DNA from 2 places in the Rhizobium azibense genome. Region 2 is predicted to be linked to the other one. Evidence: predicted binding sites of a transcription regulator. Region 2 holds the regulator's gene; the other holds the start of a gene.

Region 1 (8,583 bases), on a different contig from region 2:
TAAAAGGGATGGGGGTCTTTAGACGAATTCAGGGCATGCTTCAATTCGCCGTGAACCGAACATTACGATTCGTCCATTTTTGCGGCAGGAAGCCCACTTGTCTCGTCCGCCTGGCCGGAGCGGCGCGCCCGTGTCTGCTGCTTGCGGCGCGCGAGATTTTCGCGAAGCTTTTCGGCAGCGCGTTCGCGGCGCAGTTTCGCTTGCTCTTCGATCACCGCCTTGCGGCCCTTTGCAGCATTTTCCAACTTGTCGTCCATGCTTGACATTTAGCGGATTCCGCGCCGCGCAAAAAGGGCCCTGGCCTTAATACATGCGAAGTTGGAATTTGCGGCTTGCGCTTGTCGAGAAGCTGTGGCAATAGGCCCCCCGTTCACGCATTGCAGCCGTCCGGCTCATGCGTCCTGGTCCTGCTGCCGTAGCTCAGTGGTAGAGCACACCCTTGGTAAGGGTGAGGTCGGTGGTTCAATCCCACTCGGCAGCACCAGATTTCCCCAAAGAAATAAGGCTTTTCGGAATAGGGGTGATAGGAGCAAGGTCGGGACCTTCGCCTTTCTTGTTGCTTATGGATCTCGAGATACCCAATTTAGGGATAGGCAATGGGAAGCCGAGGCTGAAGCCGCTCGTCGCGCTGCAACGAACTCTACCCACATCGCCCGATCATGCAGATCGGCGACACGTTCATGGAACACCTCTATCGGATGGTCAGATCGCAAAGGTGGAGGCGATGACGCCTGAGGGCTGCTTTTCTTGAACAGAGGCTGGTGGGCGGCTTGCTCCCCTGTCAAATCGGCCCCTCCTTTGAATCCAGACGGTCCCTCTCGCTGTTGACCACGGATGTACTAGCAGCGGTGACGACGAGAGGTCGGGTTGCCCGGCCTTTTGTTTGTTAGCCGGTCGATCTCGGCGACCAGCCGCCCTACTCCCTTTGAACAGATTTGATTTCCGCGTGTATTCTGCCACTCTGCAGCTCTGGAGAGTGTTCTGACCACGGGGGAACCATGAATCTTTCTAAGGGCGCGAAATTAGTTTGCTTCTTTGCCTCTTTGACGCTGCTTTCGGTCAACGAAGCATTCGCGCGTGGCCGTCTTCACATAAGGGTCCCTGATTGGATGGAGCCTTACATGGCCATGTTTCTGGTTTTCACGTTTTTCGGCTGGCTGGGACTGCTGGTGACAAAGCCGCGCGGAGTGCCTGTCAATCAGCTTTCTCGGATCAAAACTTCTCCCCTCGTAAACTTCCTTCGCGTATTCACTTTGACCATGTTTATGATGTTCATGGTTATGCTGTTTGCAGGCATGGTACTTGAATAAGTACAATTGAACGCAGATGACCCCAGACGCGCGCTAGGCGTTGGCCGGCACCCCCCGCGAACACCGGAAAACAGCCGGATGGAGCGAGCGAGCATGTGGGCCGGAATATGGGCCATTCGAACCGCTTCGGCGTAACCGTCGAGCAGGGGGCCTGCGCGAACAACCCCTTGCGAGCGGCCGGCCTCATAAACCCCTCGTCGAATAGAGCTCTGAAGGCGGCGTCGGCGCTGGGGATCAAACTCAGTTGGCGTCGTTTGCTATTCCCCTGCGATAGAGTGACGCCTGGCCATTGGCCCTGCTCAACTCCTTGTGATCGAACCATCTCCTGCGGACTGCGGTTCTTTCAACAGAAAATGGAGGATGCTCTCATGTTTATTCGCTTCATCGCGAGTTCGATCGTCGTGGTGGCGGTCGCGACCAGTGCTTTCGCACAAACAACCGGCAGCCAGGGAGGGTCCGGCGGCGGCACGACCATTGCCCCCAATCTGAACAGTACCGGCGCAGGCACGACCCGCACGGATCCCGGCATCACCAACAGCACCGTCAATCCCGGTACCGTCGATCTAAACAGGAGCGGCAGCACGATCAACCCAAGCGGCATCAATCCTGCGATCCCGTCATCGCCTGCTTGCACGAATGCCACTGGGCAGCAGGATGACGCGGCAAGCGGAACCTCCGGGCTCGGCTGCCCGCCGCTTCCTCGATAGGATCGTGAGACGCCAATCTGGCTTCATGCGCGCCATTGGAAAAGTGGCCGCCTTACAAGCTTGACCTGCCCGGCGGCATCGTTTTTGCCAGAAATCCAATCCTCCGTCGCGTCTGACGCGAGCAAACCCGATTGCCGACGACAAATATCCCGCTAATATACCCATGTGCACGGTCCCAGCGAGGGGAACGCAAGGGGCTGGATGCGCGTTTTGGCGTAAACATCGGAGGAATACGCCTATGGCGACAGAAAGATGGGGCAATCCGGTCAAGGTCGGTTTCGAAAACGCCGACGCGCGAACCGTGAACGGCCCGTTTGACGCACTGAAATGCCTCACCGATCTTTGGCCCGCAAATCGCGGGCTTCGTTACCTCAAGGCCCGCAGCGCGTGCCGCGCGGCGCTCGATGGACGCAAGACCGCCGAAGAGGCGCGCTGCGAGTTTCTTGCGGCGGCGGAAGAAGCCAAGCTGAAGCTGCACTGACGGGTGCGCCACGGCTGACTGTAATTGGAATGATTGTCCTGTGCCGTTCAGAGACGGCGGTTCAGTTCGTTTAACTGTTGAAGCAAGACAGGCGGGAAAATTCGTTTCAAGGCGTTGCTCGCCGATGCTGAGGACCCATAAAAACCCCACAGCCGTCATGATGATGGTCAGAGGCTCGTTCGCTCGGTCATGCGCAGGCGAGCCACGTCCGGGCAAATCTTCCTGATCTTGCTCCTCAGCAACTGCTGTCGCTTTCTATCTCGAGATAGCCAACGCCGATAATAGTGCCGTCCGGCGTACGGATGAAGGATGGCAGATATTGCGCCTCGACCGGCTCACAGGCAGGCGCGCGGCTATATTCATTGAGGGCAATCTGGTCCTGCGGCAACGCCGAATAATAATCGATATCCGTTTCGAGTGATGCGGATGCAGGTGTGGCAAACGCGGCGGATGCAACAAGAAGGGCGGCAGCGCCCAGATGGAATGTCGTCCTCATAACAGTCTCCGGCGTTGAATTCAGACGACCAAAACACGCGAGATGCAGTTTTTGTTCCCGTTTTTTCTTGTTCGTTCTCGCGAGAATCTTCTGTAACTTTTCTTTCACTCGAAGAAGTTTAATTGAATTGTACCAAACCGCGTGAGCTTAAGTAGAAATTGTCATGAGAATACTGATGCTTGTCATTATCGCAGCGATGGTCGCCTCCATTCTCAGTATCCTGGTCGTCAAACCTTTCAACCAGGGCGGGGGAAAAGACGACACGGTACCAGAGACGATCCAACGGCCAGAACCAAAATGACCACGCGCCACCGCAGCAGTGGCTTCACCCCCCAAGACCGTCTTCCGTTGCATGCCGGCACGCCCAGTTCAGGGGGAATCATAGATTGTCTTTCAACCCCCTTGGCGTGCGGCAGAGGTTGCCCATCCGGATCGACGGCCGGGGGCGTCCGATGAAAGTGATTGTTTCGGCAGTTCTCGCGGCCTTTCTGCTCTCCGCTTGTTCGTCCTCGCTGAGCCCACGCCCATTGCCGGCATCTTGACCTATGGCGGGCGGCCGTGAACCAAACCGACGAAATCACCCCGTCGGCAGCCCTTTGCAACAGCTTCTCCAATTCAAGCGGCAACCGGGTGCGGGAAACCGACATTCGCCAGCCGGATCGGAGCTTGAGACTCATCAGCAACGAAGCGGTGTCTGCCCTTCATTAAAGCTTGCGCTTGACAGGAATCATTATCGAGAACATTCAAGGAACGCCTAATCTGCCCGCGCCGTGTTGCGCGCGGGCCAAACGGATGGCTAGATGTATCTCGAAAAGCTCAATCCACAGCAGCGCATGGCGGTCGAACACGGCACGCTTGCCGCCGGCAGCCATGTTGCAGGTCCGCTTCTGGTGATCGCCGGCGCGGGTTCGGGCAAGACCAATACGCTCGCGCACCGCGTCGCGCATCTCATCGTCAAGGGCGCCGATCCGCGCCGCATCCTGCTGATGACCTTCTCCCGTCGGGCGGCCTCCGAGATGGCACGCCGCGTCGAGCGGATTTGCGCGGAAGTCATTGGCAGCAGTTCCGGCATCATGGCCGATGCACTGGCCTGGAGCGGTACCTTCCATGGGATCGGCGCGCGGCTGCTTCGCGATTATGCCGAGCAGATCGGAGTTGACCCCGCCTTCACCATCCATGACCGGGAAGACAGCGCCGACCTGATGAACATCATTCGTCACGAGCTCGGCTTCTCGAAAATGGAGAGCCGCTTCCCGACCAAGGGCACCTGCCTTGCGATCTATTCCCGGGCCGTGAATTCGGAGACGGAACTGCCTCTGGTCCTGCGTGACGCCTTCCCCTGGTGTGCTGCTTGGGAAAAGCAGCTCCGCGAACTCTTTGCCGCCTATGTCGAGGCAAAGCAGGCCCAGAACCTCCTCGATTATGACGACCTGCTCCTCTACTGGGCGCAGATGGTTGCCGAACCGCTGATCGCCGAGGATATCGGCGGCCGCTTCGATCACGTGCTCGTCGACGAATATCAGGATACGAACCGCCTGCAGGCCTCCATCCTGCTTGCTTTGAAGCCTGAGGGGCATGGGCTGACCGTTGTCGGGGACGATGCGCAGTCGATCTATTCCTTCCGCGCCGCCACAGTCCGCAACATCCTCGACTTCCCGGCCTCGTTCTCCCCGCCGGCCAACATCGTCACGCTCGATCGCAACTATCGTTCGACGCAACCCATTCTCGCCGCGGCAAATGCCGTTATTGATCTTGCCTCGGAACGCTTCACCAAGAACCTATGGACGGAGCGGCAATCGGGCGAGCGCCCGCGCCTCGTTACCGTGCGCGACGAGGCCGACCAGGCCCGGTATGTTGCCGAAAAGGTGCTGGAGAACCGCGAAGAGGGCACGCGGCTGAAGAACCAGGCGGTGCTGTTCCGCGCCTCGCACCACAGCGGCGCGCTGGAAGTCGAGCTTACCCGCCGCAACATTCCCTTCGTGAAATTCGGCGGCCTGAAATTTCTCGACAGCGCACATGTCAAGGACATGCTGGCGGCGCTGCGCTTTGCTCTCAATCCGCGCGACCGTGTCGCCGGCTTCCGGCTGATGCAGATCCTGCCGGGCGTCGGGCCTTCGACTGCCCAGCGGGCACTCGACCAGATGGCGGAGGATCCAAGCCCCCTGCAGGCGCTCGCCGCCATGCCTGCCCCGCCGCGCGCCGGCCAGGATTGGACCTTTTTCGTCTCGGTCATGCAGGAGCTGAAATCCGGTAAAGCCGGCTGGCCCGCCGAAATCGGCCTTGTCCGGGAATGGTATCAGCCGCACCTCGAGCGGCTGCACGAGGATGCCGCAACGCGTCAGGCCGATCTCCTGCAGCTCGAGCAAATCGCCGGCGGCTATCCGTCGCGCGAACGCTTCCTGACCGAACTGACGCTCGACCCGCCGGATGCGACCAGCGACCAGGCGGGCGTGCCGTTGCTCGATGAGGACTATCTGATCCTTTCGACGATCCATTCGGCCAAGGGTCAGGAGTGGACCCAGGTCTTCATGCTGAACGTTGTCGACGGCTGCATCCCGTCGGATCTCGGCGTTGGCACCAGCGCGGAAATAGAGGAGGAGCGGCGCCTGCTTTATGTCGCGATGACGCGAGCCAGGGACGGTCTCGATCTCGTCGTTCCGCAGCGCTTCTTCACGCACGGGCAAAATATGCAGGGCGACCGGCACGTTTATGCCTCGCGCACCCGCTTCATCCCGGCGACGCTGCTGCAATTTTTCGAGGTCTGCGGCTGGCCGCAGGTCAAGAGCGAGAGCGTCGCTGCGCAACAGGCGCGCCAAGTCCGCATCGATGTCGGCGCCCGCATGCGCGGTATGTGGCGCTAGAGGGCAAGAGGGCGATCGGCCGGTTTAAAGAATGGCGCGAGCACGTCTGCGTCCACCTCCTCGATGGTCGAAGGCGACCATTTGGGATTTCGATCCTTGTCGATCACCGCCGCGCGCACGCCCTCGTAAAAGTCCGCGGATTTCAATATCTGCATACAGGTCCCAAGCTCACGCTCCAGGCAGGCGGCGAGACTGACGCTCTGCCTTCCTTCCCTCAGCAGACGCAGAGTCAACTTCAGGCTCGTCGGCGAGCGCGTGTGCAGCGTCTTGCGTGTCTTGGCGGCGAATTCGCTTTCGTCAGCGGCGAGCGCTTCCAGTACCTCTTCGACGCGATCGAAACAGAAGGCATGGTCGATCAACGGCCGAACGGCCCGCAGGCGGCTTTTGGTCGCCTTGCCGGAAAGATGCTTCAGCAGAGCATCGCAGGCAACCGGCGAGGACCCGACAGGAAGCCGCGCCAACGCGTCGATGACATCCGGGAGCCGCGACGACGGGATCTCGAAATCAGCAAGGCCGGTATAGATGGCATCCGCCGCATTCAGCTCCTGGCCGGTCAATCCTGCCCATGTTCCCGTCTCGCCGGGCATGCGCGGCAGCAGCCAGGTCGCTCCCACATCCGGGAAATAGCCGATGCCGGTTTCCGGCATCGCAAGCCTCGTCCGCTCCGTCACGATGCGGTGCCGCCCGTGCGCGGACAGGCCCACGCCGCCGCCCATGGTGATGCCATCCATCAGGGCGACATAGGGTTTAGCGTAGCTTGCGATGCGGTGGTTGAGTGTGAATTCCTCGCGCCAGAACGTCTCTGCAAGATCGGAACCCTCACGCCCGCTTTCGTGGAGTACACGAATATCGCCGCCAGCGCAGAAGCCGCGCTCGCCCTCGCCCGTCACCACCACGCTTGCAACGCCGTCATCATCCGCGAATTCGTCGAGTGCCGCATCGATCATCCGCACCATGCCGAGCGTCAGGCTGTTCAGCGCCTTTGGCCGATTGAGGCGGATGATCCCCGCAGTACCGCGCCGCTCGATAATGACTTCCCGTTCGTGATCGTGCTGCATGTCCGCCGTCCACCCTCGATTGACCTCCCATCAATAAACAGAGGGAGCGCTTCGTTCCAGTGGGCCTTTCGGCGAAAAACAGGCGTAGTTGCGTTCAGAAGGAAGCCGCGGCAAGGGCGCGGTGCACTCCCTGCAGCTCCCCGACACTCCGGTTGATCAGCGCCAGCTCCCAGTCCAGTGCGCTGCGTACGATCGTCTCCAGGGAATCGTATTTCGGCGTCCAGTCCAGCACGCGATGGGCCAACGTGGCGTCGGCCACGACACTTGCGGCATCGCCGGGGCGGCGTGGCGCCATATGAATCCTGAACGCGTGGCCGTGCAGGCGCACCACCATGTTCAGCACGTCGAGCACCGTATAACCAGAGCCATAGCCGCAATTGGCGACCAACGATCCCTTGCCCTTGCGCAGATGCTGCAGTGCCTTGAGGTGAGCCTCGACAAGATCAGTGACATGGATGTAGTCGCGCACGCCGGTGCCGTCATGCGTCGGATAGTCGATGCCGTAGACATGCACGCTGTCGCGCTTGCCGAGGGCTGCCTCGCAGGCGACCTTGATGAGGTGCGTCGCGCCGCTCGTGGATTGTCCGGCGCGGCCGTGCGGATCGGCACCAGCAACATTGAAGTAGCGCAGCGCCACATAGTCGAAATCATAGGCGGCAGCAGCGTCGCGCAGCATGAATTCCGTCATCAGCTTCGACTGGCCGTAAGGATTTTCCGGGTTGAGCGGCGCTGTTTCCCTGACCGGGTCGGAAGTCTTCTGGGGACCGTAGACTGCCGCCGTCGACGAAAAGACGAAATGGCGCACACCGGCAGCGATCGCCGCGCTCAGCAGTGCACGCGTCTTGCCGGAATTGTTGTCGTAATAGAAAAGCGGATCGGCAACCGAAGCCGGAACGACAGCGGATCCTGCAAAATGGATGATCGCCTCGATATCGTTCTCGATGAAGATCGTCTTCAGCACCTCGGCATCGGCGATATCCCCAAGATAGAAGCGCGCAGCAGGCGCGACCGCCCAGCGAAAGCCGGTGGAAAGACGATCGAGCACGACGACGTTCTCGCCTGCATCGAGCAGTGCCCAGACCATGTGGCTGCCGATGTAGCCGGCCCCGCCTGTCACCAAAATTGCCATGCCCTGTTCCCTGTTTAATCGACAGAGGCATCTGACACGGCTTTTCCTTTCAGATTTTGTTATCAGGCGCCCGATCGGACGCCTTTGAACCGGTAAGTTTGCTGATGTGGTTAGAGGCTGATTTCGGCCTTTGCTACAATTTTAGCAAATGGCCGTTTGCCTTGAAGATGGCCGGGCTGCGACGGCCACGCCTTGCGCGTCAAAGCTTCAGAATGTAATCGCACAGCTTGTCGGCTGCTGCCTTGACCTGTTGCGGATCGCGCAGGAAACAGGCTCGCAGGAAAAGCTCGCCGCCTGCACCGAAGGCGGTTCCAGGCGCCAGGCCGACGCCCGTCTTGTCGACGATATCCAGCGCTGCTTTGCGGCTGTCGGTGACGCCGTCGATCTTCAGAAAGGCGTAAAGTGCACCGTCCGGCTTCAACGTCTCGACGCGGTTTGTGGCAATCAGCGCATCGCAGAGGATGTCGCGCGCAAGAGCCGCCTTTGCGATATTGGCCTCGACGAACCCATCGCCCTCGTTGAGGGCTGCCACCGCACCCTT
Region 2 (8,583 bases):
TGCCGGCATTGAACTTGTCGGCGTCGGCGGCGACGCGCTCGAGGCACAGGGGCTGAAATCGCTCTTCGATTTTTCCGAGCTTTCGATCATGGGCATCACGCAGGTGCTCAAAAAATTGCCGAAGCTCGTCGCCCGCATCAGGCAGACGACGGCTGCAATCATTGCGGCAAAGCCCGATATTCTGGTCGTCATCGACAGCCCGGATTTCACTCATCGCGTTGCCAAACGCGTCCGCCAAGCCCTGCCAGGACTGCCGGTCGTCAATTACGTCTGTCCCAGCGTTTGGGCGTGGAAGGAATACCGCGCCCAGCAGATGCTCGGCTATGTCGATCATGTCCTGGCCGTTCTGCCGTTCGAGCCCGCGGTGATGGAGCAACTCGGCGGACCGCAGACGACTTATGTCGGCCACCGGCTGACGGCGGATGCGGATTTGATTGCCGCCAGGCATGGCAGGTCAGAAAAGCTCAAGACCGACGCGGAGGGCAGGAAAACGATCATGCTGCTCCCAGGCTCGCGCCCGTCGGAGATCACAAAACTGCTTCCCTATTTTCGCGATGCCGTCAACGAGCTCGTCGCCCGCGGCGGCACAATGCGGTTTCTCATGCCGACCGTGAGCCGCAGGGAATCAATGGTTCGCGACCTGGTGAAGGACTGGGAAACGAAACCCGAGATCCTGACGGGCAATGAACAGAAATGGCGGGCTTTCGCGCAGGCCGATGCGGCAATGGCTGCTTCGGGGACCGTCATTCTCGAGCTTGCGCTTACAGGCGTGCCGACGGTCTCAGTCTATAAGACAGACTGGATTATCACGATGATGACGCGGCGCATCAAGACGTGGACCGGCGCAATCCCGAACCTGATCGCCGACTATGCCGTCGTCCCAGAATATATCAACGAGGTCGTTCGTGGTGCAAGCCTAGCGCGCTGGATGGAGCGCCTTTCCAGCGACACGCTCCAGCGGCGCGCAATGCTCGAAGGTTTCGAACTTGTCTGGAACCGCATGCAGACGGAAAGGCCGCCTGGCGAGAAAGCGGCGGATATCATTCTCGACATTCTGGACAAGAAAAAACCCGGCCGTCTCTGACCGGGTTTCTTTCCGGGCGAGAGCGGCTTAGCGCTTTGAAACCGGAACGTAGTCGCGCAGCGGTTCGCCGATATAGAGCTGGCGCGGACGGCCGATGCGCTGCTGCGGATCCTCGATCATTTCGTTCCACTGGGCGATCCAGCCGACCGTGCGGGCCAGCGCAAAGAGGACCGTGAACATCGTCGTGGGGAAGCCCAGCGCCTTCAGCGTGATGCCGGAATAGAAGTCGATGTTGGGGTAGAGCTTCTTTTCGATGAAGTATTCGTCGGTCAGAGCAATGCGTTCCAGCTCCATCGCAACTTCGAGAAGCGGATCGTCCTTGTGGCCGAGTTCGGCGAGAACCTCATGCGTCGTCTTCTGCATGATCTTGGCGCGCGGATCGTAGTTCTTGTATACGCGGTGACCGAAGCCCATCAGGCGGAACGGGTCATTCTTGTCCTTGGCGCGGGCAATATATTCCGGAATGCGCTCGACCGAGCCGATTTCCGAAAGCATGTTGAGCGCCGCCTCGTTGGCACCGCCATGAGCCGGGCCCCAGAGGCAGGCAATGCCGGCCGCGATGCAGGCGAACGGGTTAGCGCCCGAAGAGCCGGCGAGACGAACTGTGGAGGTCGAGGCGTTCTGCTCGTGATCGGCGTGCAGGATGAAGATACGGTCCATGGCCCGCGAGAGGACCGGGTTCACGACATATTCCTCGCACGGAACGGCGAAGCACATCCGCAGGAAGTTCGAGGCGTAGTCGAGATCGTTCTTCGGATAAACGAAAGGCTGGCCGATATAGTATTTGTAGGCCATGGCCGCGATAGTCGGCATCTTGGCGATCATGCGCAAGCTTGCAACCATGCGCTGGTGCGGATCGGTGATGTCTGTCGAGTCGTGGTAGAATGCAGACAGAGCGCCGACACAGCCGCACATGACGGCCATCGGATGGGCGTCGCGACGGAAGCCGGTGAAGAAGCGAGACATCTGCTCGTGCACCATGGTGTGATGCGTGACGCGGTAGTCGAAATCCTTCTTCTGAGCAGCCGTCGGCAATTCGCCGTAAAGCAACAGATAGCAGACTTCCAGGAAGTCGCCATGTTCGGCAAGCTGCTCGATCGGGTAGCCGCGATGCAGCAGGATGCCTTCATCGCCGTCGATATAGGTGATCTTCGATTCACAGGAAGCGGTCGAGGTGAAACCAGGATCGTACGTGAAGGAACCGGTGTTTTTATAGAGTGCACCAATATCGATGACATCAGGACCGATCGTTCCGCTTTTCACGGAAAGATTGGCGGTTCTGTCGCCGATTTTGATTGTTGCGCTTTGATCCGTCATGCTGATCCTCCAAACTGGCGGCGGCGCCATAAAAGCGCCATAGGGTTAAGCGTCCTCTCCGATAGCTATATGATCACGGCGCCAATGCCAAGTTACCGTGGCGCCATTTTGTGCATTGCAGTATCAACTTTTAGACACTCCTGCGATGTCGGAGGCGCATAGCGGAAGCCAATGATTTAATTCGGCTTTTTGTAATCCGATTTTTCGGTCTTTTTTCAATCGATTATTGCTGTTGAGACGCCCGCAGGGCTGCATTTAGGTTGTATTCCAGGGTGGCGAGCCCTTGGTGCATGCCTTGAGTTGAAAACGAGCGAGCTGCAAAATCGGCTTTCGCAAAATATAGCCGGCATGTAGTGCCATCCTGCTCTTTGCGCTTTTGGTATACGGGAGAAGCCTTCGGCAAACACAGGGCTCTCGCCTGCCAATAGCGCCACCGATCAGCCATTGTGGCGGCATTGCGAGGTCCCTCGGGGGGGCGGTAATTGGCGACCAAGGAGGCGCTTACGGCTTCAAGAAGTAGCCGATACATGCAGCCGGCAGGTGTGACCCACGCAGCCTGTCCGCTGCGGCATCGTCGCTCCAATAAGATACGGTCCTTGCTATCGCGATCACAGGTGCGAAACCCTCCCAAGGCAGGGCATGGGCAGGCTGGCAATCACGCATGCAGGTATGATCATGCAGGCATGATAATGATGAAGGAGATTGTCACAATGGCGGTAAGCGCGCCTGCGGCCGCTGTCTTTTTAGTCGGATAAGCTCAGGGCACGCGCGGAAAAGGCTGAGGCCGAGCCACAATCCGACAAACAACCACGTTGAGCTCGGAAATAGCGATCATATGGAGCAAGACCAGGTTGGTGGAGCGCTTCTTAAGATCGCCGGCGCTGGTCCGGTCACCAGCGCTGCAGCGAAGGCTTGCATATCCCTGCAGCCAGCACGCAGTGCTCACGGCCGCGGTCGCTCAGGTCAAAACACTGAGCATGGCCATGGGCACTGACCGAAGATGCAGCGAAACCTCCGAGCCGCCGCGAACCGATCGCCGCTTCCAGGCCAGAAAAACCGCGCATGGATCCCGCGTGCGCGGAACAGCGCCTGCTGATCCGGCGCAATCCTTCTTGCGGGTGAAAAACCTTACGGAAAACCCGTGCCGTCGAACCGCCCTTTGGACAACGCCTTGGCGAAGCGCGATCGCCCTGGACCCGCCACCACGAGACGCGGCGACGCCTTTCGCGACTACGCGCTGCCGGTCAATGGTAGCGGCGGATTAGGCCGACGAGCTTACCCTGAACCTTGACGCGATCGGGTCCGAAGATGCGCGTCTCGTAGGCCGGATTCGCCGCCTCAAGCGCGATGGATGCACCCTTGCGGCGGAACCGCTTCAACGTCGCTTCCTCGTCATCGACAAGTGCCACGACAATGTCGCCGGGACTGGCGGTGCTGGTATTGCGGATGATGACCGTGTCGCCATCGAAGATACCAGCATCGATCATCGAATCGCCCTTGACCTCAAGTGCGTAGTGTTCGCCGGTACTGAGCATATCGGCCGGAACGTTGATGTCGTGGGTGTTGTTCTGGATCGCCGAGATCGGCACGCCTGCGGCAATGCGGCCCATGACGGGAACCGAAATGGAGCTGTTATGGTCTTCGTTCGCCGGTTTCGGCGCAACGGCCGCAGGTTGCGGCTTGCCGAGGCTGCCCTGGATGACGCTCGGCGAAAAGCCGCGGCGGGGCTGGATGCTCGGACTATAGGCTTCCGGTAGTTTGATCACTTCCAGGGCGCGGGCGCGGTTCGGTAGGCGACGAATGAAACCGCGCTCTTCGAGAGCGGTAATCAGTCGGTGGATGCCGGACTTTGACGCCAGATCCAGCGCATCCTTCATCTCGTCGAAGGATGGCGGAACGCCGGATTCCTTCATACGCTCATGAATGAAGAGGAGAAGCTCCTGTTGTTTGCGTGTCAGCATCGAAGTTTAACCTCAGATTCGTGAAACAAAGCCAGAACAGACACTATATGTTCCATATGTGTTCCGCAAGTGCCTAAATTTTCGTAAAACTTCGTCTCAACTGCGTTCTTTTTCCGAAACTTTTGTTTGCCGGGCAAGCGCTTTCAGCTTGCATTGACCACAGAGCGGCACACATCTTCATCACAGGGAAACGGAGACCTTATGCCATGCTGCATCCGTTGGATCATGTTGTTCTACCGGTCACCAACATCGATCTCGCGCGCGAGCGGCTGGGACGATTGGGGTTCACGGTTGCCGCCGAGGGCCGTCATCCTTTCGGCACGGTGAATGCTTGCGTTTACTTCGCCGACAAGACCTATCTCGAGCCTCTTGGCGTCGCGAATGCGAAAGAATGTGAAGAATCAGTGCGGCACGGAAACGTCTTTGTGGCGCGCGACCAGGCATTTCGTTTCCGGTGCGGCAATGACGGTTTCTCTGCGGCAGCATTCAGCACCGAGGACGCGGACGCCGATCATGCCCATTTCGTGCGTGCGAGAAAGAGCGGCGGCGCGATGCTGGAGTTTTCGCGCCAGATCAAGATGCCGGACGGCTCGCAATCGACAGGCACTTTCAAGCTTGCCTTTGCCGCCGATCTTCGGGCGCCGGATTTCTTCCTCTTTGACTGCCAGCGCATCAATGCCTTTCCGGCCGATCGCAGTGCGCTGGAAAAGCATGCGAATGGTGCAACCGGCATCTCGGAGATCGTGCTAAGCGCCCCCGAGCCTGAAGCCTACGGCTCGTTCCTTCAGTTGGCCCTGTCTACGACGGAAATCGGGCGGACCCCGTTCGGGGTTGCGATCGCAGCAGCGAATGCCAGGATCAGTGTGCTGTCGCCGGAAGGGATGGAGGCTTATTTCGATTCGGCGCCGTTAACCGTGGATAAGGGGCTGAGAGGCAGCGCTATCGTTTTCCGCACCACCGATCTTGCCGTGACAGAAGCGCTTTTGGCTGATAACGGGATGCCCTATACACGCAAGAACAACAGAGTTCTGGTGAAGCCTGCGCCCGGCCAAGGTGCGATCTTCGCCTTCGAGGAGACCCGATGAGCAATACGAATTCAGAAGTCGCAGTCGGCGAAGGTGCCGGCCGCGTGGTATTTTCCAACAGTGGCAAGCTGTCGCTGATCGCAGGGGCATGCGAAATGGAGAGCCGCGACCATGCCTTCATGGTCGCAGGCACGCTCAAGGAGCTTTGCGGCAAGCTCGGCGTCGGGCTCGTCTACAAGACCTCCTTCGACAAGGCGAACCGCTCATCGCTGTCGAGCAAACGCGGCATCGGGCTGGAGAAGGGCTTGGAAGTCTTCGCCGACCTCAAGAAGGAACTCGGCATTCCGGTTCTGACAGATATCCATTCGCAAGAGCAATGCGCGCTGGTCGCCGAGGTCGTGGACATTCTGCAGATCCCGGCCTTCCTCTCGCGTCAGACGGACTTGCTTGTGGCGGCTGCGAAGACCGGCCGTGTCATCAACGTCAAGAAGGGCCAGTTTCTCGCTCCCTGGGACATGAACAATGTTCTTGCCAAGCTGAATCAGAGCGGCAACCCGAACGTTCTGCTTTGTGAGCGTGGCGCATCCTTCGGTTACAACACGTTGGTCTCCGACATGCGCGCGCTGCCGATCATGGCGGCAATGGGAGCTCCGGTCATTTTCGATGCGACACATTCCGTACAGCAGCCCGGCGGCCAGGGCACGACATCGGGTGGGCAGCGGCAGTTCGTCGAGACGCTGGCGCGGGCAGCCGTTGCAGTCGGCGTTGCAGGTGTCTTCATCGAGACCCACGAGGACCCGGACAATGCCCCCTGCGACGGCCCCAACATGGTGTATTTGAACGACATGCCTCGGCTTCTGGAAAAGCTGCTGGCTCTCGACGCCGTCGCCAAGGCGACGTGATACTGGCCGAAGCTGCCCGCAGTCAACGGGCGAGCGCCATCCTTTCGCTTGGGTACGGCCGCGTTGGAGCGGACGCCGTTGCGTCCTCGAGAAGGAAACGGGCCAGCAGGTGATTGAGGTGTATCGCCTCGTCACCGAGCTCGCGGCAGGCGGCACTTGTCTGTTCAACCATCGCCGCGTTCTGCTGCGTGACGCTGTCCATAGTATTGACGGCGGCGTTGATTTCCAGGAGAGCGGTCGTTTGTTCGCCAGAGGAACGCACGATCGACTCGATTAGCGCGGTGACCTTCAGAACCTGCCGATCGATATTGCTGAGCGCTTCACCGGTGCGGCTGACCAAGGCGACGCCGGCCGAAACCTGGCTGGAGGACGTCTCGATCAACTGCTTGATTTCCTTTGCGAGATTGGCGGAGCGGCCAGCAAGGTCACGCACTTCCTGCGCAACGACCGCAAAACCTTTTCCGGCCTCGCCCGCGCGGGCGGCTTCCACGCCGGCATTGAGCGCGAGCAGGTTGGTCTGGAAGGCGATTTCGTCGATAACGTTGATGATCTCGCCGATCTGCGCGGACGATGTCTCGATCTTCTCCATCGCAGCGACCGCCTCGTGCACGACGGTTGCCGAGTAGCTGGCGCTTTCCTTCGTCGCCGTCATCATCACGTTCGCTTCATTGGCGCGTTCCGACGAGTTCTTGACGGTGACCGTGATCTGGTCGAGCGCCGAGGCCGCCTGCTCCAGCGAGGCGGCTTGATGCTCGGTTCGCCGGGCCAGATCGTCTGTGCTCGACGCGATTTCGCCGGAGGCGGTCCTCACTACATTCGTCACGCTCGAGATTTCCTTCATCGCTTCGGAAAGCGTGCGAACGCTCGAATTGAACTGCTCGCGCAGCTTTTCGTAGGTTGCGTCGAAAGGCTCGCTAAGCTGGACCGTGAGATCGCCGCGCGAGAGGCGTTCCAGACCGCGGCTCAGGCCGGCGATGACGCCCTCGCGGACGGCTTCCTCGTCTGCCTTGGCAGCGGCAAGCGCCGCATCGCGCTGCAGTTGGGCCTGACGCTCGGCATCCTGGCGAGCACGGATATTGTTCCGCTCTTCGGCGGATTGGCGGAAGACGGTGACGGCGCGTGCCATCTCCCCGATCTCGTCGGCCCGGCGGCTGAAGGGCACATCCTTCGAGTAGTCGCCGCCCGCAAGGATCGCCATATAGTCGCTCATTGCCGAGAGCGGCACGATGGCGCGGCGGCGAAAGACGTAAAGGCCGCCAAGAAGCAGGCAAAGCGAGACTGCGGCAGCTGCGAGCGTGAGTGCCGAAAGGATGCGTGTCTGTTCGGCGGCGTCCCCTTCAGCGGATGCCAGGAAAGTGTTCGCCATATCGACTAGTTCGTTGACGGCGTTTTCATGGATATGAAAATTCGTCGCAAGCCTTTCGAAGGACGCCGGAATGACTGCGGAGTCATTCTTGACGATGGCGGGCGCAAGTTCGTCCTCAATCACCTTCCAGAACACGTCGCCTTTGACAAGGACATCGCTAAGGAGCTTCTGCTTAAGTTCCGAGCTGAGGGCGGTCGCCAGCCAATATTTGCGGCGGTCCTCGTAGGCGGGCTTTAAGACATTTCCGATTCGCTCGACGTTCTTCCTGGCAACGTCGGGGCGCTGCACCGCTTCGAGCGCGAGCATGTAAGATTCAACGAGGTAGAGGGGCGGCGGCAGAATATCGGCGACGAGATCTTTGCCATAGATGATTTGCTTGTACATCTCGCCGTTTACCCGCAGCTTGTTGAAGGCGTAGTTCTGTATGCCGATGGAAGCGATCAATCCCGCGGCGACGACCATCGCGAATATAGCAAGGCTGCGTGCAATATTGAGTTTCATCCTGCGCCCCCTGAATTGAAACAGAAAACAGATGCTGTTCGTTTGAATTGTTCTGGAATTTGCCAGTGACCTGAAACCCTGAAGGTTTCGTATAATCAGGCGGATTTGGACCGCACGAGGAAGCGCATCATGCAATACTACTTGCCAAAGACCTGGGCAGTATTTCCTCACTGGGTATAATTGTAATATTGATTGGTTACCGACCGATAAATTTACAGCCGCATCGAAAGTGTGAGGGGCCCAAAAGCCGCGGCCGACAGGGATCGATCAGGTGGCGAACGGCTTCTTCAAAAGCCTGACATATTCGGGCGATAGGCCATGCCATGCCGTGTGTCGTCGGTGTGGCATTGTAATTTGCGTGCCTTCGATTAAACAGGCTTCGAACGAATTATCACCCACCGAGCAGGAAGAGATCATGACTGCAATT

Evidence for each region. Region 2 encodes LexA, which represses DNA repair genes until DNA is damaged. Its sites were predicted from a motif close to TGTTCNNNNTGTGTTCNG; they were not measured.
Region 1: EV130_RS10535 (ATP-dependent helicase) is a predicted target of LexA. The motif match lies at 3,730-3,747, and genes of this name have one in related genera.

The regions. Positions count from the first base shown of each region.
Region 1 covers NZ_SMBJ01000004.1:22,260-30,842, forward strand. The annotation lists gene EV130_RS10500 (hypothetical protein) at 63-257, opposite strand; tRNA gene EV130_RS10505 (tRNA-Thr) at 410-484, shown strand; gene EV130_RS10510 (hypothetical protein) at 999-1,310, shown strand; gene EV130_RS10515 (hypothetical protein) at 1,679-2,017, shown strand; gene EV130_RS10520 (DUF982 domain-containing protein) at 2,256-2,498, shown strand; gene EV130_RS10525 (hypothetical protein) at 2,734-2,994, opposite strand; gene EV130_RS33860 (hypothetical protein) at 3,170-3,295, shown strand; gene EV130_RS10535 (ATP-dependent helicase) at 3,795-5,855, shown strand; gene EV130_RS10540 (enoyl-CoA hydratase/isomerase family protein) at 5,852-6,913, opposite strand; gene galE (UDP-glucose 4-epimerase GalE) at 7,008-8,042, opposite strand; gene EV130_RS10550 (pyridoxal phosphate-dependent aminotransferase) at 8,242-8,583, opposite strand, start outside.
Region 2 covers NZ_SMBJ01000012.1:98,865-107,447, reverse strand. The annotation lists gene lpxB (lipid-A-disaccharide synthase) at 1-1,084, shown strand, start outside; gene gltA (citrate synthase) at 1,112-2,401, opposite strand; gene lexA (transcriptional repressor LexA) at 3,646-4,362, opposite strand; gene EV130_RS26750 (VOC family protein) at 4,569-5,447, shown strand; gene kdsA (3-deoxy-8-phosphooctulonate synthase) at 5,444-6,289, shown strand; gene EV130_RS26740 (methyl-accepting chemotaxis protein) at 6,312-8,156, opposite strand; gene eno (phosphopyruvate hydratase) at 8,572-8,583, shown strand, end outside.